Regions from separate parts of the Kocuria salina genome, predicted to be linked through region 1. Evidence: riboswitches for the same ligand, from Rfam matches in the RefSeq annotation. Region 1 holds a riboswitch; each other region holds the start of a gene.
What was found. Region 1 has a riboswitch for S-adenosylmethionine ahead of E7Z53_RS05480 (LLM class flavin-dependent oxidoreductase). Riboswitches for the same ligand answer to the same signal wherever they lie in the genome.
Positions count from the first base shown of each region.

Region 2: it holds a riboswitch for S-adenosylmethionine, as region 1 does, so the genes downstream of both, E7Z53_RS00155 (O-acetylhomoserine aminocarboxypropyltransferase/cysteine synthase family protein) here and E7Z53_RS05480 (LLM class flavin-dependent oxidoreductase) in region 1, are expected to answer to the same signal.
Region 3: it holds a riboswitch for S-adenosylmethionine, as region 1 does, so the genes downstream of both, E7Z53_RS15540 (MetQ/NlpA family ABC transporter substrate-binding protein) here and E7Z53_RS05480 (LLM class flavin-dependent oxidoreductase) in region 1, are expected to answer to the same signal.
Region 4: it holds a riboswitch for S-adenosylmethionine, as region 1 does, so the genes downstream of both, E7Z53_RS15350 (bifunctional o-acetylhomoserine/o-acetylserine sulfhydrylase) here and E7Z53_RS05480 (LLM class flavin-dependent oxidoreductase) in region 1, are expected to answer to the same signal.

Region 1 is NZ_SSSF01000002.1:292,879-298,579, reverse strand. It holds gene E7Z53_RS05490 (hypothetical protein) at 1-179, opposite strand, end outside; gene E7Z53_RS05485 (baeRF2 domain-containing protein) at 340-1,470, shown strand; gene E7Z53_RS05480 (LLM class flavin-dependent oxidoreductase) at 1,564-2,982, opposite strand; SAM riboswitch class IV at 3,061-3,175, opposite strand; gene E7Z53_RS05475 (CoA-binding protein) at 3,318-3,782, opposite strand; gene E7Z53_RS05470 (maleylpyruvate isomerase N-terminal domain-containing protein) at 3,868-4,545, opposite strand; SAM riboswitch class I at 4,653-4,757, shown strand; gene E7Z53_RS05465 (ABC transporter ATP-binding protein) at 4,763-5,596, shown strand; gene E7Z53_RS05460 (aliphatic sulfonate ABC transporter substrate-binding protein) at 5,692-5,701, shown strand, end outside.
Region 2 is NZ_SSSF01000001.1:26,329-32,029, reverse strand. It holds gene E7Z53_RS00175 (dihydrolipoamide acetyltransferase family protein) at 1-561, opposite strand, end outside; gene E7Z53_RS00170 (alpha-ketoacid dehydrogenase subunit beta) at 564-1,613, opposite strand; gene E7Z53_RS00165 (thiamine pyrophosphate-dependent enzyme) at 1,610-2,785, opposite strand; gene E7Z53_RS19925 (Lrp/AsnC family transcriptional regulator) at 3,027-3,479, shown strand; SAM riboswitch class IV at 3,593-3,714, shown strand; gene E7Z53_RS00155 (O-acetylhomoserine aminocarboxypropyltransferase/cysteine synthase family protein) at 3,752-5,080, shown strand; gene E7Z53_RS00150 (cystathionine gamma-synthase) at 5,089-5,701, shown strand, end outside.
Region 3 is NZ_SSSF01000008.1:166,412-172,112, reverse strand. It holds gene E7Z53_RS15555 (M50 family metallopeptidase) at 1-1,268, opposite strand, end outside; gene E7Z53_RS15550 (methionine ABC transporter permease) at 1,465-2,064, opposite strand; gene E7Z53_RS15545 (methionine ABC transporter ATP-binding protein) at 2,121-3,200, opposite strand; gene E7Z53_RS15540 (MetQ/NlpA family ABC transporter substrate-binding protein) at 3,197-4,090, opposite strand; SAM riboswitch class IV at 4,191-4,307, opposite strand; gene dxr (1-deoxy-D-xylulose-5-phosphate reductoisomerase) at 4,352-5,626, opposite strand.
Region 4 is NZ_SSSF01000008.1:128,698-134,398, forward strand. It holds gene E7Z53_RS15340 (CPBP family intramembrane glutamic endopeptidase) at 1-153, shown strand, start outside; gene E7Z53_RS15345 (VOC family protein) at 220-858, opposite strand; SAM riboswitch class IV at 1,002-1,117, shown strand; gene E7Z53_RS15350 (bifunctional o-acetylhomoserine/o-acetylserine sulfhydrylase) at 1,194-2,606, shown strand; gene metX (homoserine O-acetyltransferase MetX) at 2,603-3,787, shown strand; gene E7Z53_RS15360 (SGNH/GDSL hydrolase family protein) at 3,822-4,703, opposite strand; gene E7Z53_RS15365 (alpha/beta hydrolase) at 4,785-5,471, shown strand; gene E7Z53_RS15370 (RNA-binding S4 domain-containing protein) at 5,455-5,697, opposite strand.

The DNA.
Region 1 (5,701 bases):
AGGACGACCTCCTGGTCCTGCTCCACGAGGTCGTCGGGGTTCGCCTCGAGGGAGGACGCCTCCGAGCGGTCGGGCGCGTGCACCGGAGCCTCCTCGTCCTGGTCGTCGAGATCCTGCTGATCGGCGTCGATCGACTGCTCGAGCCGGTCGGCCTCGTCGTACTCGGGTACGTCGCTCATGACTGCCTCCTGCGTCGTGGGACCTGCGGGACCACCGGCCGTGGGGCCGGTCGTGTGCCTCCGACCCTACTCGTCGGGTCGTCTGTTCCCAGCCCCCTGGTGGTCGGATAACGTGGTCTGCACCACAGGAAGCACCGCTCACCAGCAGGAGTTGTCGATCATGACGAGCCGATTCCACCGCTACGCCGAACTGTTCAAGAGCAAGGGCCCCTGGTGCACCGTGTACACGGACATCAGCACCGGCACCGTCGACTCGCTGCACGCCATCGACGTGCTTCCGGAGAACATCTGCCGAGAGCTGGAGCGCCAGGGTGCGAGCAAGGCCGACCTCGCCGCGGTGGAGGCCGCCGTGCGCCCGGCCGAGGGCGTGCCGGACCCGGTGTGCCGGTACCTGCTGGTGCGCGGAGGCACCGTGGAGATCGACGAGGTCCTCCCCGGGCCCCGGGCCGGCAGCGGTGTCGTCCAGGTGGAGGACGTCCCCGATCTCACTCCCCTGTTCCGGCACCGCCCGGACGACTTCCCGTACGTGGTCGCCGAGGTGGGCCGGGACGGCGGCGAGATCTGCCTCCAGCACGCCAGCCGCGTCCGGGCCGCGGACGAGCAGCAGATCGAGGGCGAGACCGAGCACCTGAAGAAGTTCCCCGGGGGCGGCTGGTCGCAGGGGCGCTGGCAGCGGCACACGGAGGACGTGTGGCGGCGCAACACCGAGCAGGTGGCCGAGCAGATCGACAAGGTCGTGGCCGAGAGCGGGGCCCAGCTCGTCGTCCTGGCCGGGGACCTGCGGGCCCGGGGCCTGGTCGAGGAGCAGCTGTCCAAGGCGAGCCGGGGGATGCTGAGCGTCGTGGACGCCAACACCCGGGCGGAGGGCAGCAAGTCCGCCGACTTCGACCACCAGGTCGAGGAGCGCGTGGCGGAGGTCGTGGCGCACCGCCAGCAGTCGCTGCTCGAGCGGCTCGCCGAGCAGCAGGGACGCGCGGACCCCACCGCCGTCTCGGGGATGGCGCCCGTGGTCTCCGCCCTGCAGCAGGCCCAGGCGGAGACGCTGCTGATCGACGACACCCACCTGGACACGGAGCAGCAGCTCATCGCCCTGGACGCCGAGCCGTGGATCGCCCTGGAGGAGTCGGAGGCCGTGGGCGCCGGCGTGCTGGGCCGGGTCTCCGCCGACGCCGCGCTGGTGCGCGCCGCGGTGCTGACCGACGGCCGCCCCGTCTTCGTGCCGCCGGGGGCGCTGCCCCACGGCACGGACGTCGCGGCCCTGCTGCGCTGGAGCGCCGCACCGGCGTCCTGACCCGGCACGGACGAGGGGCCCCCGCACGCGGGGGCCCCTCGTCCGTGCCCTGCCCCGTGCTCTCGGCGGAGCCGCGGGGTCAGGGGACGGGGGTCAGAGGGCCAGCTGGCGGGCGGGGGTGTCCGCGGCGGAGGGCCTGCCCGCGTAGGCGCCCCGGAACGCGGCGGCGGGGTGGGTGCCGAGCACCTTGGTCTGCCCCTTGCCGTAGAGGTTCTCGCGCAGCGTGGTGCCCTCGTAGCCGGTGCGGTAGCGACCGCGCTTCTGCAGCTCCGGCACGACCCACTCCACGAAGTCCTCGAACGAGCCCGGGGACACGTGGTAGGCGAGGTTGATGCCGTCCAGCCCGCCCTCGTCGATCCACCGCTCGAGCTCGTCGGCCACGGTCTGCGGGGACCCGACGATCGGCACGCCCATGCCGCCCATCGAGATGTGCTTGGCGACCTCCTTGATCGTCCACTTCTTGTGCGGGTCGGCCGTGGTGAAGGGGGTCAGGAAGGACTGGATCGAGTCGGTCTTGATGTACTCCAGGACGTCGTTCTCGTCGTAGCGGCCCAGGTCCAGCCCGGACCAGCCGCCCACGAGGCCCAGCGCGCCGTCGGTGTCCGCGTACCGCTCGTAGTCGCGGCGCTTCTGCTCGGCCTTCGCGTCGGTCTCGTCGACGATCACGTGCAGCATGGCGAAGATCTTGAGGTCGTCCCGGTTCCGCCCGCCGGCCTCCGCCTCGTCGCGCAGCTTGTCGGTCACCACCCGGGTCAGGTCCGGGCGGATGCCGCCCACGAACACCGCCTCCGCGTGGCGGCCGGCGAACGCCCGCCCGCGGGAGGAGGCCCCGGCCTGGAAGATCAGCGGCGTGCGCTGCGGGGACGGCTCGGTCAGCCCGATGCCGGGGACGTCGAAGTACCTGCCGTGGTGCTGGATCGGGTGGACGAGCGCCGGGTCGGCGAAGACCCCGTTGACCCGGTCGCGCCGGACCGCGCCGTCCTCCCAGGAGCCCTCCCAGAGCTTGTAGCAGACCTCCATGAACTCCTCGGCGATCTCGTAGCGCTCGTCGTGGGAGATCTGCTCCGTCAGCCCGTGGTTCTCGGCGGCCGACTTCAGGTAGGACGTCACCACGTTGAAGCCCATCCGGCCCTTCGTGAGGTGGTCGAGGGTCGCGAACTTCCGGGCGAGCGGGTACGGCTGCTCGTAGGTGATCGCGCTCGTCACGCCGAAGCCGAGGTGCTTCGTCACGGCCGCCATCGCGGAGATCTGCATGAAGGGGTCGTTGACCGGGATCTGGGTGGCGTCCCGGATCACCGGGGCCGCGGAGTTCTGGTAGACGTCGTAGTACCCGACGACGTCCGCGAGGAACAGCGCGTCGAAGAGCCCCTTCTCCAGGACCTGGGCGACGTCCGTCCAGTACTCGATCGTGTTGTACTCGTCCGCCCGGGAGCGGGGGTGCTTCCACAGACCGGGGGCCTGGTGGCCCACGCAGGTCATGTCGAAGGCGTTCAGGGCGATGCGCTTGCTCATGGGGTGTTCCTCCCGGGTCGATACCGACCCGCGCCCGTGCGTCGTGGAGACCTGCCCGCGGGTCCGACGCACTGGTGGGCGCCGTACTTGCCGCGGAGCACGTGCACCGCGGCCCGATGTTCATCTGGGGCACCCCGCTACGGGAGAGGGTTGCCGCCCGACCAGCCAGAGCTTCGTGTCGGGACTCGTCATCGTCGTCGGGGGACAGCTTAGCGGGTGGCCCCTGACCGGGTGCAACCCCTGTGCGGTCCCGCCGCACGGGGACGGTCCCGGCCCGCATCGGGCCTGCGCCCACCCGGTTCGGGCGGCTCCGCCGGGTCGCTCAGCCGGGTCTTTCAGCCGGGCGGGGCGAGCGGCGGGGTCCGGCCCGGGTCCAGGGTCCAGCCCCGCCGGAGCAGGGACCGGAGCTCGATCAGGGGGCAGGTGTCCATGACCACGTCGAGGCCGGCCCGCTCCGCCCGGGCGGCGGCGTCCTCGTCGACGACGCCCAGCTGCAGCCACACCGCGGCGGCGCCCACGGCGATGGCCTGGTCCACCACCGCGCCGACGCGGCGGGAGTTCACGAAGCAGTCCACCACGTCGATCGGCCCCGGGACCTCGGCGAGCGTGCGGTGGCCGGGCTCGCCGTGCACTGGCTCGCCCTTCGGGTTGACCGGGACGATCGTCATGCCGAGGTCGTCCCGGATCCGCTTCGCCACCGAGTGCGCCGGACGGGCCGTGTTGCCGGTCAGCCCCACCACGGCCCACCGGCCGGGCCGTGTCATGAGGCGGTCGATGACGGCGGGGTCGTTGCGGCTCATGCCCCCAGCCTGGCACGGAACCCGTTCCCCCTCCTTCTTCCTCCGCGGGATTGCACGTGTCGGCGACCTCGCGGAGGGGGGAGGGTCAGGAGAAGAGCGGCAGGAGGTCCGCGTGCGCGCCCAGCTCCGCACGCTCCTGGGCGGTCAGCTCCGCCCGGCCGGTTCCCACGCGGGCGAAGTGCTCGTCGCTCCAGTGCTCGAGCGGTTCCCGCTCCCACAGGTCGGTGAGGACCCGGCGGACCTCGGCGAGCCCGTCCACGGCGGGACCCGGGGAGCCGTCCAGGTGCTGGATCAGGTCCAGGTGGTGGACCGTGGCCTCCACCGCGAGGGTGCTCAGCAGGTCCTCGACGCGCAGCACGTGCCCCTGGGTGCGGACCGCGCCGTCGCCGCAGTGCTGCGCGGCGTGCACGAGCGCCCGGGTGGTCTCGCGGTGGAGGGCGCGCACCGGCTCCCAGTCCAGGACCATGGACGCGGCCACGCGGGTGTGGCGCCGGGCCTCGGCGGCCCCCGCGGGATCGCCGCCCCAGTCGGTCCAGTAGGTCGCGGCGTCCCGGTCGGGGCGGGCGGTGGTGGGCGTGTGCAGCGCGACCAGCCCCCGCAGGGCGTCCATCGCGCAGTGGTGGGTGAGGTCCCGGACCGACCACCCCGGGCAGCCAGTGGCGGCCCAGGAGTCGTCGTCGCCGAGCCCGTCGAGGACCGCGCCGAACGCCGCGCAGGCGTCGCGTACCAGGTCCGCCCGGGCCGGGCTTCTGCGGCTCGTCATGGGTCCATGGTGGGGCACGGAGGGCTCCCGTGCCAGCGATGTGTCGCGATCACCACGGATGCGACGGATTTGCCAGGGAACACGCCGAGGACGTTCAATTGGTGGTGTAACCATCCGGAGCGGCTGAGAGACCTGGCTCGTCGACGTCGCAGCAACCGGCACGGATCCGTCTGATCCTCCGTGCGAGGTGCTAATGCCAGGACCGATGGAGTTGATCATGAGCACTTCCCTGCTGGGCTCTGCGCCGGCCACCGCACCGGGCACCGCGAAGCGCGCCTTCTCCGTGGCCTTCGAGCACGTCGGCAAAGCCTTCCCGTCCGGCCGCGAGACCCACCACGTCCTGCAGGACGTCGACGTCACGGCCCGGCCCGGCGAGGTCCTGGCGGTCCTGGGGCCCTCGGGGTGCGGCAAGTCCACGCTGCTGCGGGCCGCGGCGGGGCTCGACACCGCCTCGGCCGGACGGGTGCTCATCGACGGCACCCCCGTGTCCGGCATCGACCCGCGCTGCGCGGTCGCCTTCCAGGAGCCCCGCCTGCTGCCGTGGCGCTCGGTGCGCGAGAACGTCCGCCTGGGCCTGCCCCGCGGACTCCCCCGGGACGAGGGGGACGCCGTGATCGACGACCTGCTGCGCCTGGTGGGGCTCACCGCGCACGCCGGCCACCGTCCCCGCGCGGTCTCCGGCGGCATGGCCCAGCGCGCGTCCCTGGCCCGGGCCCTGGCCCGCAATCCCGGGGTCCTGCTGCTCGACGAGCCCTTCGGCGCGCTCGACGCCCTGACCCGCCTGAAGATGCAGGACCTGCTGCTCACGATCCACGCGGCCCAGCCCACCACCGTCCTGCTCGTCACCCACGACGTCGACGAGGCGCTGCAGCTCGCGGACCGGATCGTGGTCCTGGGCCGGACCGGGCCCACCGCCCCGGCCTCGATCAGCACGATCCTCGCCGTCCCCGGCGAGCGCCCCCGGGACCGGGCCTCCGAGGTCCTCGCCGAGCTGCGCGTGCAGCTCCTCGGCCACCTCGGCGTCGACACCCACCACCCCGCGACCCGCTGACGCGGCCCACCCCCACCCCGACTCCCCTCCCCGGACCAGCGGCGGCACCCGCCCGCGCCGCCCGGCACCGTCCGTCCACCACGAAAGGCTCCGCCATGCCCCTGC
Region 2 (5,701 bases), on a different contig from region 1:
GGCACCCGCGGCCTGCGACGCCCGGGCCGCGGCCTGCTCCGCGGCCCGCGCGCGGGCGGGCTCGGGGACCGGCCGGGCGGCGGAGGCGGCCGGGCCGGTGGCACCGGCCCGCTTCGGCCGGCGCCGGCGTCCGGCCGTGCCGCCGGCGGGCGTGCCGTAGCCGATGAGCACGCTGCCCGATCCGGCGTCGTCGTCGGAGGCCGCGGCGACCGCGGAGGCCTCGGCGGCCGCCGCGGGGTCCGCCCCGGCGCGCTCCTCCTCCCGGTAGGACTGCCCGCCCTTCGGGCCGCCGCCCTGCGGGGCGGGCGTCCCGGCCCGGTCCGCGGTGTCGACGGAGATCAGCGGCGCGCCGACGTCGAGGGTCTGCCCCGAGGCGCCGTGCAGCTGGTGCACGGTCCCGGCGAAGGGGCAGGGCACCTCCACGGCGGACTTGGCGGTCTCCACCTCGGCGATCGGCTGGTCCACGGCGACGGTGTCGCCCACCTGGACGAGCCAGCTCACGAGCTCGGCCTCGGTCAGTCCCTCGCCGAGATCCGGCAGGGTGAACGTCTTCACGGTCATGGTCAGTCCTCCCACTGCAGGTCGTCCACGGCGTCGAGGATGCGGTCGACGCTCGGCAGGTAGTGCTCCTCGAGCTTGGGCGCCGGGTACGGGATGTCGAACCCGGTCACGCGGCGCACGGGCGCGGCCAGGGAGTGGAAGCAGCGCTCCTGGACGCGGGCCACGATCTCGGCGGCCACGGACGCGAAGCCCGGCGCCTCGGCCACGACCACCACGCGCCCGGTCTTCCGCACCGACGCGGCGACCGTCTCGTCGTCGAACGGGACGATGCTGCGCAGGTCCACGACCTCGAGCGAGCGACCCTCGGCGGCGGCGGCCGCGGCGGCCGCCACGGCGGTCGGCACGGACGGCCCGTAGGCCAGCAGCGTGGCGTCCTCGCCGGCGCGGGCGACGACGGCGCGGCCCTCCCGGCGCTCGGGCGCCCCGTTCTCGTAGCGGTCCCTCAGTTCGGCCAGGTCCACGGGGGCCTTGGACCAGTAGAGCTTCTTGGGCTCGAAGAACACGACGGGGTCGTCCGAGTCGATCGCCTCGCGCAGCATGAGGTAGGCGTCCTCGACCGTGGCGGGGGTGAACACCTTCAGCCCGGGGGTGTGGGCGTAGTAGGCCTCGGAGGAGTCGCAGTGGTGCTCCACGCCGCCGATGCCGCCGGCGTAGGGGATCCGGATGACGATCGGCAGGCGCACGGCGCCGCGGGTGCGGTTGTGCATCTTCGCGATGTGCGAGGCGACCTGCTCGAAGGCAGGGTAGGCGAAGGCGTCGAACTGCATCTCGATGACGGGGCGCATCCGGTTCATCGCCATGCCCACGGCCATGCCGGCGATCCCGGACTCGGCCAGCGGGGTGTCGAAGCACCGGGTGCGGCCGAAGCGCTTCGTCAGCCCGTCGGTGATGCGGAAGACGCCGCCGAGGGTGCCGACGTCCTCGCCGAAGACGACGACGGCGGGGTCGGCGGCCAGCGCGTCGGCCAGGGCGGTGTTGAGCGCCTGGGCGAAGGTGGCGGGCTTGACCGCCGGGGCCTCGCCGGCCGGGGCGGGGGCGTGCAGGGTGCTCACTGTCCGGTCTCCTCTCGGGCGAGCTCGGCGGCCAGGAACTGCTCCTGCTCGGCGAGCTGCGGGGTCTGCTCGGTGTAGACGTGGCGGAACAGCTCGAGCGGGTCGATCTCCACGTCGGCGTTCATGCCGTCGCGCAGGGCCGTGGCGACGTCCTCGGCGGCGGCGGCGATGCGCTGCTCCGCCGCGTCGTCGAGCACGCCCTCGGCGCCGAGGTAGGCGCGCATCCGGGTCACCGGGTCCTTGGCGATCCACTCCTGCACCTCGGCGTCGTCCCGGTAGCGGGTGGCGTCGTCAGCGTTGGTGTGCGCCTGCATGCGGTAGGTGTGCGCCTCCACGAGGAGGGGCTCGGACTCGGAGCGGGCCAGGTCCACGGCGCGCCGCAGGGTGGCGAGCAGCGCCACGAGGTCGTTGCCGTCCACGCGCTCGCCGGCCATGCCGTAGCCGACCGCCTTGTGGGCGAGGCTCGGGGCCGCGGACTGCTGGGACAGGGGCACGGAGATCGCGTAGCCGTTGTTCTGCACGAAGAACACGACCGGCAGCTTGAACACGGCCGCGAAGTTCAGGGCCTCGTGGAAGTCGCCCTCGCTGGTGGCGCCGTCCCCGCACATCGCCAGGACCACGGTGTCCTCGCCGCGCAGCTTGGCGGCGTGGGCCACGCCCACCGCGTGCAGCAGCTGGGTGGTGAGCGGGGTCGACTGGATGCCCACGTGGTGCTCGTACGGGTCGTAGCCGCTGTGCCACTCGCCGCGGAAGATCGCCATGACCTGCATCGGGTCCACGCCCTTGGTCATGACCGCCACGGTGTCCCGGTAGGTGGGGAACAGCCAGTCGCCCTCCTCGAGGCACAGGGCGGCCGCCACCTGGCAGGCCTCCTGGCCGTGGCTGGACGGGTAGACGGCCATCCGGCCCTGGCGGACCAGCGCGGAGTTCTGGTCGTTGACCCGCCGCCCGACCACCAGCTTCTCGTAGGCGCCCAGCAGGACGTCCGGGGCCGGCAGCGGGTACTCGTGGCCGGGGCCGGTGCCCTGCTCCTCGGGGGCGAGCAGCCGCCCGCTCGGGTCGACCATGCGGATCTCGCCGCGGGCCGGGAGCATGTACTGCTCCGGTGTGATGCCGAAGCTCTGGGAGGCCCGGAGGATCGGGTCCTCGGGGGTCTCGACGGTCTGGCTCATGGTGTCCCCTCGGTCGGTCCCCGGTGCGGCCGCGGTCCGGGGAGGGCAGGAAGGTGGTGCGGCTCTGTCTCCCCAGTATGGGAACCGGGCATGGTTCGTATCCACAGAGCGGGGAAAATGCAGAAGTCTGAGACGGACAGTGCACCGCGCGTGGACGAAATGTTCTAGTGTGGCGTGGAGCACACGCATTCGTCCGTCACGTTCCGGGCCCCGCGCCCTACCCGCCCCGAAGGAGCCCGCCGTGCCCTCGACCCCCGTGCCGCTGGACGAGACCGACCGGAAGATCCTCGCGGAGCTGTCCCGGGACGCGAGGCAGTCCGTGACGGCGATCGCCGCGGCCGTGCACGTCTCCCGCGCCCACGCCTACGCCCGGATCAACCGACTCCGGGACGAGGGGGTGATCCTGCGCTTCAGCACCGTGATCGACCCGGTCCGGGCGGGCCTGCAGGCCTCCGCGTACGTGACGCTCAAGCTCCAGCAGAACACCTGGCGGGAGCTGTGCGCCCAGCTCCAGGCGATCCCCGCCGTGCACCACATCGCCCTGGTGGGCGGGAACTTCGACGTCATGCTCCTCGTGCGGGCCGTGGACACCGTGCACCTGCGGCAGGTGATCTTCGAGCACGTCCAGCAGCTGCCCGGCGTGGTGGACACCCAGACGTTCCTGATCTTCGAGGACATCGACACCCGGGCCTGACGCGCCGGCCCCGCGCCGGGCCCGGCGCGCACGGCCGGCGTCACGAACCGTCACGGTCGTCATCTTCCGACGCGGAGGGACACCCACTACCTCTGCGCATAGTGTTGTTCCAGCTTCACGAGACGTGACCGCCAAGCTCCGACTTGGTCACGCACCAACCCCATGCTCATTGGGTGGTTCGGATGAGGAAGCGGCCTGCATCTTCCGCGGCGTGCCCACCGGGCCCGCGCGGATGACCGGTGCGGGTAAGAGCAAGGCACAGGAGCAGCGCCATGTCCATCCCCGTGACCGACCACGACCTCGCGACCCGGCAGATCCACGCCGGCACCCACGACCAGGTCACCCAGCGCACCCTGACGGTGCCGATCTACCAGACCGCGGCCTTCGAGTTCCCGGACTACGAGGCGGCCCGGCAGATGTTCGCCCAGACCCGGGCAGGCTTCACCTACACGCGCACCGGCAACCCCACGGTGGCCGTGCTCGAGCAGCGGATCAGCGACCTCGAGGGCGGCGCGGGCGCCGTGGCGACCGGCTCGGGCCAGTCCGCCGTGGCCGTAGCGCTGCTGGCCCTGCTCGGCCAGGGCGCCGGGAAGCACCTCGTGGCCTCCGAGAAGCTCTACGGGGGCACGGTGGACCTGCTCACCGACTCCTTCGCGGACTACGGCATCGAGGTCTCCTTCGTGGACCCCACCGCCCCGGGGGCGTGGGCCGCGGCCGTGCGCCCCGACACCCGCGCGTTCCTGCTCGAGTCCATCGGCAACCCGCTGGCCACCCTCCCGGACCTGCCCGGGATCGCCGACGTCGCCCGGACCGCCGGGGTGCCCGTCGTCGTCGACAACACCCTCGCGTCCCCGGCCCTGTACCGGCCGCTGGAGAAGGGCGCGGACATCGTGGTGCACTCGGCCACCAAGTTCCTGGGCGGGCACGGCAACGCGCTCGCCGGGGCGGTCGTGGACGGCGGGACCTTCGACTGGTCCGCCCGGCCGGACAAGTGGCCGCAGTTCACCCAGGCCCGCGCCCGCTGGGGCGGGCTCAGCCTCGTCGACAAGTGCGCCGCCGCCAGCCCCTACCTGCACCTGGTCCGGGCGAAGTACGTGCACGACCTCGGCACCACGCTCTCCCCGTTCAACGCCAGCCAGATCCTGCAGGGCACCGAGACCCTCGACCTGCGCGTGGCCCGCCACACGGCCTCGGCGCTGGCGGTGGCCGAGTTCCTGGCCGGGCACCCCGCCGTCGCCCGCGTCCACCACCCCGGCGTGCCCGGGGACCCCGGCGCCGGGATCGCGGCCCGGGACTTCCCGCGCGGGACCGGCTCCGTGTTCTCCTTCGACCTCGCCGCCCCGGACGGCGCCGTGGGCCCGTTCATCGACGCGCTCCGGCTGTTCAAGCTGGTCGCCAACATCGGGGACACCCGCAGCCTCGTGGCCCACCCGGCGGCCATGACGCACTGCCGCCTGACCCCCGAGCAGCGCCGGGCCGGCGGGATCGCCGAGACCACGATCCGGCTCTCGATCGGCCTCGAGTCCCCCCAGGACCTCGTGGCCGACCTCGGCCAGGCCCTCGACACCGTCGTCACCGCCGTCCAGACCACCCGGAAGTGAGCCCCGCCATGACGTCCCCCACCGAGACCCGCACCCGCCACCGGGGCTTCACGACCACCGCCGTCCACGCCGGCCAGGAGCCCGACCCGCTGACCGGGGCGGTCATCCCGCCGATCTACCAGACCTCCACGTTCGCCCAGGACGGGATCAACGTGCTGCGCGCCGGGCACGAGTACAGCCGCGGCTCCAACCCCACCCGCAGCGGCTTCGAGGAGCAGCTCGCGGCCCTGGAGCGCGGCGAGCGGGGGTTCGCGTTCGCCTCGGGGATCGCGGCAGAGGACGCCCTGCTGCGCGCCGTGCTGCGCCCGGGCGACCACATCGTGCTCGGCGCCGACGGCTACGGCGGCACCAACCGGCTGATCACCCGGGTCCTCGCCCCGTGGGACATCGGGCACACGCCCGTGGAGATCACGGACCTCGACGCCGTCCGGGCGGCCGTGCGCCCCGGCGCCACGAAGGTGCTGTGGCTCGAGACGCCGTCCAACCCGCTGCTCGGCATCGCCGACGTGGCGGCGTGGGCGCAGCTGGCCCGGGACGCCGGGGCGCTGCTCGTCGTCGACAACACCTTCGCGTCCCCGTACCTGCAGACCCCCCTCGAGCTCGGCGCGCACGCCGTGGTGC
Region 3 (5,701 bases), on a different contig from region 1:
ACGGCCACCGCGTAGGTCACCGGCAGCAGCCGGGCGGGGTCGAAGGGGCCAGGGTCGCGGCGGCCGAGCAGCCGGGCGCTCCCCCGGCGCAGCGCCTCCCACAGCGCCCCGGCGACGTGCCCGCCGTCGAGCGGCAGCAGCGGCAGCAGGTTGAAGACGAACAGGGCCAGGTTGACGGAGCCGACCAGGCCCACGAGGGAGGCGGCCTTGTCCCGCAGCGCGATCTCCTCGTGCGCGGCGATCTCCCCCGAGATCCGGCCGACCCCCACCACGGAGATCGGCCCGTCCGGGTCCCGGGGCGCGTCGGAGAACGCCGCCTCCCCCACCTCGTAGATCCGCTGGGGCAGGTGCAGGACCACCCCGGCGATCTGCTGCAGCCCGTCCAGCACCGCCCCGGGCACCGCGGTCAGCGGCTGCCGGACGGGCTCGCTCGTGGGGCTGATGCCGATGAAACCGACCTCCTCGTAGCGGGGGGCGCCGTCCTCGCCGGTCACGGCGGCGCCGGAGTCGTCCAGCACGGGCCGCGAGGAGAGGATGGGGGTCAGCGCCGCGGACACGGTCCGGCCGTCCCGCTCGACCACCACCGGGATCCGTTCGCCGGCCCGGTCCCGGATCCGGGCGGTGAGCTCGTCCCAGGAGCCGACCGGGGCGCCGTCGACGGCCGTGACGACGTCCCCGGGGCGCAGCCCGGCGGCGTTCGCGGGGGCCTGGGGATCCTCCGGCCGGCACTCGGTCTGCCCGGCGGCCTGGCGCTCCGCGGCCACCACGCACTCGGACACCCACGCGACCGTCGTGGTGGGCGTCGCCGTCCCGAAGCCGGAGAGCAGGACGGCCAGGCACAGGGTCCCGAGCAGGAGGTTCATCACGGGGCCGCCGAGCATGATCACGATCCGCTTCCACACGGGCAGCCGGTAGAACACGCGGTCCTCGTCCCCGGGGAGGAGCTGGTCCGCGGCGCCGCCGCGGGCCTCGGCCGCCATCTGCTGGAACACGCCGGTGCTCGAGGCGCGGGCCGTCGAGCCCACGCGCGCCGGCGGGTACATCCCCACCATGGAGATGTAGCCGCCCAGCGGGACCGCCTTGAGCCCGTACTCCGTCTCGCCGCGCCGGCGGGAGAGCACGGTGCGCCCGAAGCCGACCATGTACTGCGTGACGCGCACGCCGAAGAGCTTGGCCGGCACGAGGTGGCCGATCTCGTGGAGGGCGATGGAGACCGCGATGGCGGCGGCGGCCAGCAGCACGCCCACGAGGAACAGCACGACACCCATCCGTCGGACCTCCCGGGATCGTCGAGGGACCCCGGCGGGCGCCGGGGACGTCGGGGCCGTGCGCTCGGCACGGCGAGGACCAGTCTGCACCACGATCCTGGACGTCGGGCACCGGGCGCACCAGGGCACGACGACGGCCGGTGCCCTCCCGGGAGGGAGGCGCACCGGCCGTCGGTGGGCTGCGGGGCGGGGCGCCTCAACGGCGCAGGATCCGGCGGGCCAGCCGGTTGCCCACCACCTGCACGAGCTGGACCAGGACCACGATGACGGCGACCGCCGCCCACGTGACCTCGTCGTTGAACCGCTGGTAGCCCAGGCGCAGGGCGAAGTCGCCCAGGCCGCCGGCGCCGATGGCCCCGGCCATCGCCGACATGTCCGTGATGCCGATGACCAGGAACGTGTAGCCGAGCACCAGCGGGCCCAGCGCCTCGGGCAGGATCACCGTGGTGATGATCCGGCCGCGGGAGACGCCCATGGAGCGGGCCGCCTCCACGACCCCGGGGTCCACGCTCATGAGGTTCTGCTCGACGATGCGCGCCACCGCGAACATGGCCCCGATGGTCATCGCGAAGATCGCGGCGTTGGGTCCCAGCCGGGTCCCGACGACGCCCTGGGTCACCGGTCCCAGCGCGGCCAGCAGGATGATGAACGGGATCGGCCGGACGAAGTTCACCACGAGGTTGAGGCCCTCGTGCACCGCCCGGTTCTCCAGGATGTTGCCCCGGCGGGTGACATAGAGGCCGACGCCCACGAGCAGACCGAGCAGGCCGGCGAGCAGCAGCGTGACGGCCACCATGTAGAGGGTCTCCCCGAGCGCGGACAGCAGCTCGGGTCCCAGGACGGACCAGTCGTTCACGCGGCCACCTCTCTCAGGGTCGTGATGCGGGACATCTCGTCGACCACGGCCTGCACGGCCGCGTCCGCACCGGTCAGCTCGAAGGTCAGGGACCCGAACGACTGCTCCTGGAGCACGCTGATCCCGCCGTAGGCGATGGTGAAGCGGACCCCGCGGGCGGCGCCGTCCGAGAGCACCCCGCCGATGTCCACGCCGTCGCCGACGTCCACGATCACCAGGCGCCCCCGGTGGGCGCGGCGCAGCCGCTCGACCTCACGGGCGTCGGGCACCGAGTGCAGGACGGAGGAGACGAAGCGGCGGGCGGTCTCGGTGCGGGGCCGGGCGAAGATGTCCACGGTGGAGCCGTGCTCCACGACCTTCCCGTCCTGCATCACGGCCACGCGGTCGGCGATCGCGCGGACCACGTCCATCTCGTGGGTGATGATCACGATCGTGATCCCGAGCTCCCGGTTGACCCGCTGCAGCACCTGCAGCACCTCCTGCGTGGTCTCCGGGTCGAGGGCGCTCGTCGACTCGTCGGCCAGGAGCAGCTTCGGGCTGGTCGCCAGCGCGCGGGCGATGCCCACGCGCTGCTTCTGCCCCCCGGAGAGCTGCTCCGGGTAGTTGCCGGCGCGGGCGGCGAGGCCCACGAACTCGAGCAGCTCGGCCACCCGCGCCCGGCGCTTCTCCTTCGGCCAGCCGGCCCGCTTGAGCGGGTACTCGACGTTGCCGGCGACGGTGCGGGAGGTGAAGAGGTTGAACTGCTGGAAGATCATCCCGATCTCCTGCCGCACGGGCGCCAGCTCGGTCTCGCGCCGGCCGGCCACCTCGAAGCCCTCCACGGTCAGGGAGCCCGAGGACACGGGCTCGAGCCCGTTGATCAGGCGCACGAGGGTGGACTTGCCCGCCCCGGAGTAGCCGATCACGCCGAAGATCTCGCCGCGGCGGACGTCGAGGGTGACGTCGTCGACCGCGAGCACCTCGCGCGCCGCCCGCCCCGAGCCGGTGCGGAAGGTCTTGGAGACGTTGCGGAAGGAGACGAGCACCTCGTCCGGGCGCCCGGGTGCGGGCGGCCCGGCGGGGACCGCCGCGCTCACTGCTCCTGGTCCTTCAGCTCCTGCTGGTAGCGCGCGGTCAGCTCCTGGAGCTCCTCCGGCTCCAGCTGCAGCGGCACGGCGGTGTCCTTGGTCTCCTCCATCTCGGCGTCGAGCACGGCCTGCTCGTGGTAAAGGTCCGCGACCTGCCGGAGGGTCTCGTCGTCGGCGAGCTCCTCCGTGGTGGTGAAGAGGTTGACGTAGGCGCGGGAGCCCTCGGACTCGGGGTCGTCCTGGGCGAGCGCGGACTGCGGGTCGATGTCGGCCCGCGAGAGGAAGTCGTTGTTGATGACCGAGCCGGCCACCGAGTCGAGCGAGAGCACCGTCTGCTCCGCGGAGACCGGCGTGACCCGCACCGTGGAGGCCTCGGTGTCGACGTCGAGCTCGGTGGGGATGAGGGTGTCGCTGCTCAGCTCCACGAGACCTGCGGCCTCGAGCACGAGCAGGGCCCGGGAGAGGTTCACGGCGTCGTTGGGCACCGCGATCTCGTCGCCCTCCTGGAACTGCTCCACGGAGTCGTACTGGTTGGAGTACAGGCCCAGCGGGTAGATCGAGGTCGAGCCGATCGGGGTGATGGAGCCGCCGGCCGCGTTGTTGTAGTCGGCGAGGAACGGGACGTGCTGGAACCAGGTCATCTCCACGTCACCGGACTCGGTGGCGGGGTTCGGCTGGTTGTAGTCGGAGAAGTCGACGTACTCGACGGTGATGCCCTGCTCCTCGGCCACCCGCTGGAGGGCGTCGTGGGTCGGGTCGGTGCCCACCACGCCGATGGTGACCTTGTCGTCGGCCAGCACGCCCTCGCCGGAGGACTCCCCGGCGGAGCCGCCGCAGGCGGTGAGGGCGAGGCCGAGGGTCGTGGCCAGGGCGAGGAAGGGGAGGCGCTGCGATCGCATGTGGTGCCTTTCCGTGGGTCCGGGGTGTCGGAGGTCTCCACCGGGGCCAACGGGTCCGGCGGCCACGGTCGAGGGCGCGCCGGAGGGCGCGTGCGCGGTCGGACCGTACTTGCCGCCGGCCGTCGTCGGCCGGTGCCGGATGGTTCACCTGGGGCACCCCACTACGGGAGAGGGTTGCCGCCCAGCAAGCCAGGGCTGCACGCTGGGACTCGTCATCCGCCCTACAGACTAGCACGTGCGGCGGGGCCGGGCCCGGCCCGGTCAGCGGGCGAGGACCTCGCGGGCCCGCCCGCGGGCCCAGCGCTCGGCCGCCAGCACGGCCTCGAGCTCCAGCGGGCCGACGTCGTCGTGCTCGCCCAGCACCGCCTCGACCGTGTCGACGACGGCGGGGAACCGGATCCGGCCGTCGTGGAAGGCGTGCACCGCCTCCTCGTTGGCCGCGTTGAACACGGCGGGGAAGGTCCCGCCCCGCTCCCCCGCCGCCTTGATGAGCTCGACGGCGGGGAACGCGACCGGGTCGAGGGGCTCGAAGGTCCACTCCGCGGCGCGCGTCCAGTCGCACGGCAGGGCGGCCCCGGGCACCCGGTGCGGCCAGGCCAGGCCGAGGGCGATGGGCAGGCGCATGTCCGGGGGCGAGGCCTGGGCGAGGGTGGAGCCGTCCACGAACTGGACCATGGAGTGCACGACCGACTGGGGGTGGACCACCACGTCGATGCGCTCGAGGGGCACGTCGAAGAGGAGGTGGGCCTCGAGCACCTCGAGCGCCTTGTTCACCATGGTGGCGGAGTTGGTCGTCACCATCAGGCCCATGTCCCACGTCGGGTGGCGCAGCGCGTCCTGGGGCGTGACCTCCTCGAGCTCCGCCCGGGTCCGGCCGCGGAACGGGCCGCCGGAGGCCGTCAGCACGAGCCGGTCCACCTCCCCGGCGGTGCCGCCGCGCAGCGCCTGCGCCAGCGCGGAGTGCTCGGAGTCCACGGGGATGAGGGCGTCCGGGTGCCCGGTGGCCGCTGCGGCGGCCTTGACGAGGGCGCCGCCGGCGATCAGGGACTCCTTGTTCGCCAGGGCGAGCCGGTGCCCGGCCCGCAGCGCGGCCAGCGTGGGCACGAGCCCGATGGAGCCGGTGATCCCGTTGAGCACGAGGTCGGCGTCGGGGTGGGCGGCGGCCGCGGACGCGGCGTCGGGTCCGTGCACGACGTCCGGGCGGTACCCCCCGGCCCCGGCGGACGCGGCCCGGTCCGCGATCAGGGCGGCCAGCCGGGCGGCGTCCTGGCCGGTGCCGCTGGTCGCCACGAGCGCGGCACGGGTCTCGACGGCCTGCTCGGCCAGCAGTTCGAGGTGGCGTGCTCCCGCGGCGAGGGCGACCACGGCGAACGGGTCCGTCCCCTCGAGTCCGCGGGCGGCCCGCACGACGTCGAGCGCCTGGGTGCCGATCGAGCCCGTCGAGCCGAGGACGCTGATCCGGCGGGGGCCGGCGGCGGCCAGGGCGCTCAGCTCGGGCGTCGGGCGGGTGCGGGGCGAGGAGGCGGGGGGCGTCATGGCCCCAGTATCCCCCAGCGGGTCCCCCAGTGCCGTGGCCCCGGGGTGGCCGCGGCGGGGGCGGAACGGACCGAG
Region 4 (5,701 bases), on a different contig from region 1:
TACCAGGGGATCGGGCCCTTCCTCGGCAACGTGGTGATGGGCCTCGTCTTCGCGGAGCTCTACCGGCGCACCGGCCGGGTGATGCCCCTCGTCGTCGCGCACTTCCTGCTGGACGCCGTCGGCTTCCTCGGGGCAGCCCGGCTGCTGGGCTGAGACCCGCCCCGCGGGGCGCGGCCCAGCCGCCGGGCACTGCGGGCCCGGTCGCGGACCAGGCCGGCCTCAGATGGTGACGGCGCCGTCCGGGGTGCTGAACGAGACGGAGAGCACCCCGGGGGTGCCGTCCGGATAGCGCCAGTCGACCTCGAGGTCCTCGAGCGCGGTCTCGACGGGGGCGCCCAGCCACTCGGCGACCCGTTCCGGGGCACCGGCGATGGTCATCCCCGCGAGCCCGACGTCCGTGATCCGCGCCTGGGACGGGTGCATCTCCGGGGCGGAGTCGAAGTGGATCATGAACGGCAGCTGCGGATCGGCGATCAGGCCCTTGACGCCGATCTGGTGCCACTCCAGGCACCGGCCGTCCGGGAACACCCGGTGGCCGGGCACGGAGCGGCGCCCCAGGCGCTGCTCGAAGGGGGCGAGGTCCTCGACCTCCACGACCCAGCCCAGCCAGCCGCCGCCGGCGGCGGACCGGGCCCGCACGGCCTGCCCGAAGGGGGCCTTCTCCGCCGCCGGGTGCTGGAGGACCTCGACGACCTCCACGTACTGGTGGTTCGTGAGCGGCAGGATCATGTTGCGGGTGCCGAAACGGGGGTGCACCCCGCCCTTGACCGGTTCGATCCCGAGCTGGTCGGCGATGCGCTCGGTGGTGGTCTCCAGGCCCTCCGGGCGGCAGGCGTAGGACACGTGGTCGACTCTCATGGGCACATCGTGGCACCCTGTGAGTTTCGTCTCCAAATCGGTCCGCGACGCGCCGGGCACCGTGCGGGCGACACCCCCGGGCGGGGCGTCACGCCCGGCCCCGGCTTGACGCCGTGCGGGCCTGATCCGGAGAATGCTGTCCAGGTCATGAGCGCCAGCGTCCAAGCCCCAGCTAGCTGGCCGGCAACCCTCCACCGCGGTGGGGTGCCCTGGGTGAAGACCAGGCTCCTCGCGACCGGCGAGCGAGCAAGCGCGGGTCCCCGGCGCCCGGCCGTTCCCGGCCGCACCGCCTCGGCCGGGACGGGACCCCTGAGATCCACAAGGAGTCCCACGGCATGTCCGATCTCCCCGCCTCCAGCACCGACGCCTCCGCCGCCCGCACCGACGTGGCCGCGGCCGAGCGCCCCACCCCCGAGAACCCCGGGGGCTGGGCCTTCGAGACCCGGCAGATCCACGCGGGGCAGAGCCCCGACCCGGTCACCGGCTCGCGCGCCCTGCCGATCCACCAGACCACGTCCTTCGTCTTCCCCGACGCCCAGGCCGCCGCCGACCGCTTCGCGCTCGCCGAGCTCGGCCCGATCTACACGCGGATCGGCAACCCGACCACGGAGGTCGTGGAGAACCGGATCGCCGCCCTGGAGGGCGGCGTGGGCGCCCTCATGCTCAGCGCGGGGCAGTCGGCGACGACGTTCGCCGTGCTCAACGTCGCCGGCGCGGGAGACCACCTCGTGGCCAGCCCCAGCCTGTACGGCGGGACCTACAACCTCTTCAAGTTCACGCTGCCCAAGCTCGGCATCGAGACCACCTTCGTCTCCGACCCCGACGACCCCGAGGCGTGGCGGCAGGCGGTCCGGCCGAACACGAAGGCCTTCTTCGCCGAGACGATCCCGAACCCGCGCAACGACGTCCTCGACATCGAGACGGTCTCCGGGATCGCCCACGACCACGAGGTCCCGCTCATCGTGGACAACACCGTGGCGACCCCCTACCTCGTCCAGCCCCTGCGCTGGGGCGCGGACGTCGTGGTGCACTCGGCCACCAAGTTCCTCGGCGGGCACGGCACGGCCATCGGCGGCGTGATCGTGGACTCCGGGGCCTTCGACTACGGCCGCTACCCGGACCGCTTCCCCGGCTTCAACCAGCCGGACGAGTCCTACGGCGGCCTCGTCTACGCCGAGGCCCTGGGCGCGGAGGGGCCCTTCGGCGTCAACCTGTCCTACATCCTCAAGGCCAGGGTGCAGCTGCTGCGCGACCTCGGCTCGGCGATCTCCCCGTTCAACGCGTTCCTCATCGAGCAGGGCATCGAGACGCTGTCCCTGCGGATGGAGCGGCACGTGGCCAACGCCGGGACGGTGGCCCGCTGGCTCGAGGCCCGCGAGGACGTGCGCTCGGTGTCCTGGGCCGGGCTGGAGTCCTCCCCGTGGCACGAGCGGGCGCAGAAGTACGCGCCCCGGGGCGCCGGGTCGATCCTGGGCTTCGTCCTCGACGGCGGCCGGGAGGCCGGGGCCGCCTTCGTGGACGCCCTGACCCTGCACTCGAACGTCGCCAACATCGGCGACGTGCGCTCCCTCGTGATCCACCCCGCGTCCACCACGCACAGCCAGCTCCTGCCCGAGGAGCAGCTGGCCGCCGGCGTGGAGCCCGGCTTCGTGCGCCTGTCCGTGGGCCTGGAGCACATCGACGACATCCTGGCGGACCTGGAGCAGGGCTTCGCCGCGGCCGCGGCCGCGCAGGGAGGACAGGAGTGACCGTGACGGTCGTGAGGGGCTCCGGCGCCGGGACCGCCGTCCGCGAGGACGGCGTGCCGCGGGTCGCCGGGATCGGCGAGCTCGAGCTCGAGTCGGGCTTCCGGCTGCCCGACGTCCGGATCGCCTACGAGACGTGGGGGACGCTCGCCCCGGACGCCTCCAACGCGGTGCTCGTCGAGCACGCCCTCACCGGGGACACCCACGTGGCGGCCGGCCGGGCCCGCCCCGGCGCCCCCGAGGCCGAGCGGCGCGCCGCCGAGAGCGGCGGCTGGTGGGAGGGCCTGATCGGCCCCGGCGCCGCCATCGACACGGACCGGTGGTTCGTGGTCTGCACCAACATCGTGGGCGGCTGCTACGGGTCCACGGGCCCGGCGACCCCCGCGCCGCCGAGCGTGGACCCCGAGGGCCGCCCCTGGGGCTCCCGCTTCCCGCTCATCACCGTCCGGGACTCCGTGCACGCCGAGGCGGCGCTGGCCGACGCCCTCGGCATCGACGCCTGGCGCCTGGTCATCGGCGGCTCCATGGGCGGGGCCCGCGCCCTGGAGTGGGCCGTGACCTACCCGGACCGCGTCCGGGCGTGCGCGGTGGTCGCCGCGTGCGCCCAGTCCAGCGCCGAGCAGCTCGCGTGGGGCCAGGCGCAGAACCTCGCGATCCGCCAGGACCCGCACTTCCGCGGCGGGGACTACTACGACGGCCCGCTGCCCGTCACGGGCCTGGGACTGGCCCGGCGGATCGCCCACATCACCTACCGCTCGGCCGACGAGCTGCACCACCGGTTCGGGCGCTCGCCGCAGGCCGAGGAGCAGGTCATCGACACGCACGCCGGCGGGCGGGGGCGCTACCAGGTGGAGAGCTACCTCGACCACCAGGCGTCCAAGCTGGCGGGCCGCTTCGACGCCAACAGCTACCTCGCCGTCAACGAGACGCTCATGTCCCACGACGTCGCCCGGGGCCGCGGCACGCTCGAGGAGGCGCTGTCCGTGACCTCGTGCGAGTGGCTCGTGGCGGCGGTGGACTCCGACCGGCTCTACCTGCCCCGCGAGTCCGACGTCCTGGCCGCCGCGCTGCCCGGGGACGTCCGGCGGCACACCCTGACCTCGCCCTCGGGCCACGACGGCTTCCTCATCGAGGCTCCCCAGCTCGGCAAGCTGCTCGTGGAGACCGTGCTGCCCGAGCGCTGAGCCGGGACGGGGGTCCTCAGCCGTTCCCGCTCGCTCAGCCGTCCGCGGCACCCCGGTCGTCGCCGGGGCCCGCCCCGGGTCCCTCGCCGGGCGCGACGCCGCCCCCGGGCACGGTGGGGGTGCCGAAGTGCGGCCGCTTCGGCCGGACCTGCGCCCCGGAGCTGGTGCGCCGGATCCGGCGGGCCACCCACGGGCGCAGATAGCGGTGGGCCCAGACGAGGTCCTCGCCGCGGGCCTGCCGCCAGGACGAGGGCGGGCGGTCGGGCACCACCTCGGGCACGAGGCCGTGCGCGAGGCCCAGGGTGTCCAGGGCCTCGACCGCGATCCGGTGGTGGCCCAGGGGCGAGAAGTGCAGCCGGTCGGGGTCCCACATCGCCGGGTCCGCGAGCTCCCGCAGCCCCCACAGGTCCACCAGCACGGCGTCGTGCCGGGACGCGACCACGCGCACGTTCTCGTTGTAGACCGCGATCCGGCCCCGGATCCCGCGCAGCACGGGCGTGGCGCCGATGTCCGGGCCGCCGACCAGCACGACCGTCGCCCCGTTCGCCGCGAGCCGGCCCACGACGTCGTCCATCTCCTCGGCGATCGCGTCCGGGTCCCCGCCGGGGCGCAGCATGTCGTTGCCGCCCGCGCAGACCGTCACGAGGTCCGGGGTCAGCTCCAGGGCCGGTGCCACCTGCTCGTCGACGATCTGGCGGAAGAGCCGGCCGCGGATCGCGAGGTTGGCGTAGGACAGGCCGGGGGCGAGACGGTCCAGCTCCTCGGCGACCCGGTCCGCCCAGCCGCGGTGCCCGCCGGGGGAGCCGGGGTCCGGGTCCCCGATGCCCTCCGTGAACGAGTCGCCGATCGCCACCATGCGGCGCCACGGGTGGACGGGAGGTGCGGTGTCCGGGGGCCCCGGCGTCGTCTCGGTCATGCCTCCCGGTCTACCACCGGGCCCGGCGGGCGTCCACGCGCCCGCGCCGCGGGCCCCGGGACCGGGTGGCACACTGGTGCCATGACCGACGCCACCGTCCCGACCGGGACCGCCACCCCCTTCGCCGTGTGGAGCAGGGACGCCGACGCCCGCCCCGGCACCCCGCTGCTCGTGCTCCTGCACGGCTACGGCTCGCACGAGCAGGACCTCATGGGTCTCGTCCCGGCCCTGCCGGGCGAGTTCAGCGTGGCGTCCGTGCGCGCTCCCCAGCCCGCCGGGTCCGGCTACCAGTGGTTCCCGCTCGCCGCGGACCTCAGCTTCTCCCTCGACCGGGTGGCCGAGGCCGTGGAGCCCGTCGCGGCGTGGCTGCGGGAGCTGGCCGCGGACCACCCCAGCACCACGCTGCTGGGGTTCTCGCAGGGCATGGCCATGGCCACGTCCCTCGCCCGGCACATGCCGGGCGAGATCGCCGCCGTGGTGGGGCTCTCCGGCTTCGTGGTCCCCGGCGAGCACCCCCTGTTCGCCGACGAGCAGCTGCGGGAGCGGCCGCTGCGGATGTTCTGGGGCCGTGACCCGCAGGACCCGGTCATCCCGCAGGAGCTCGTCGACTCCACCGCCGAGTGGGCGCTGGAGCACGCCGACGTCATGAAGGTGCACTACACCGGGGTCGGCCACGGGATCAGCCCGCAGGAGGTGGGGCACGTGCGCGAGTACCTCACCCAGGTGGTGCTGGGGGACCCGGACCGCCCGGTCAGCCGCCCGCGGTGATCCGCACCGAGGCGCCCCCGGCGGAGACGACGTCCCCCGGGTGCAGCTGCCGGCCGCGCCGCGTCTCGACCTCGCCGTTGACCGAGACCTGACCGTCCTCCACCAGGCCCCGGGCGTGCGCCCCGTCCTCGGCGAGGTTCGCCAGCTTGAGCGCCTGGCCCAGCCGGATCATGTCGTCGCGGATGGGCAGTTCGTCGGGGCCGCCGGGCTGCTGGGGAGTCGTCATGCCC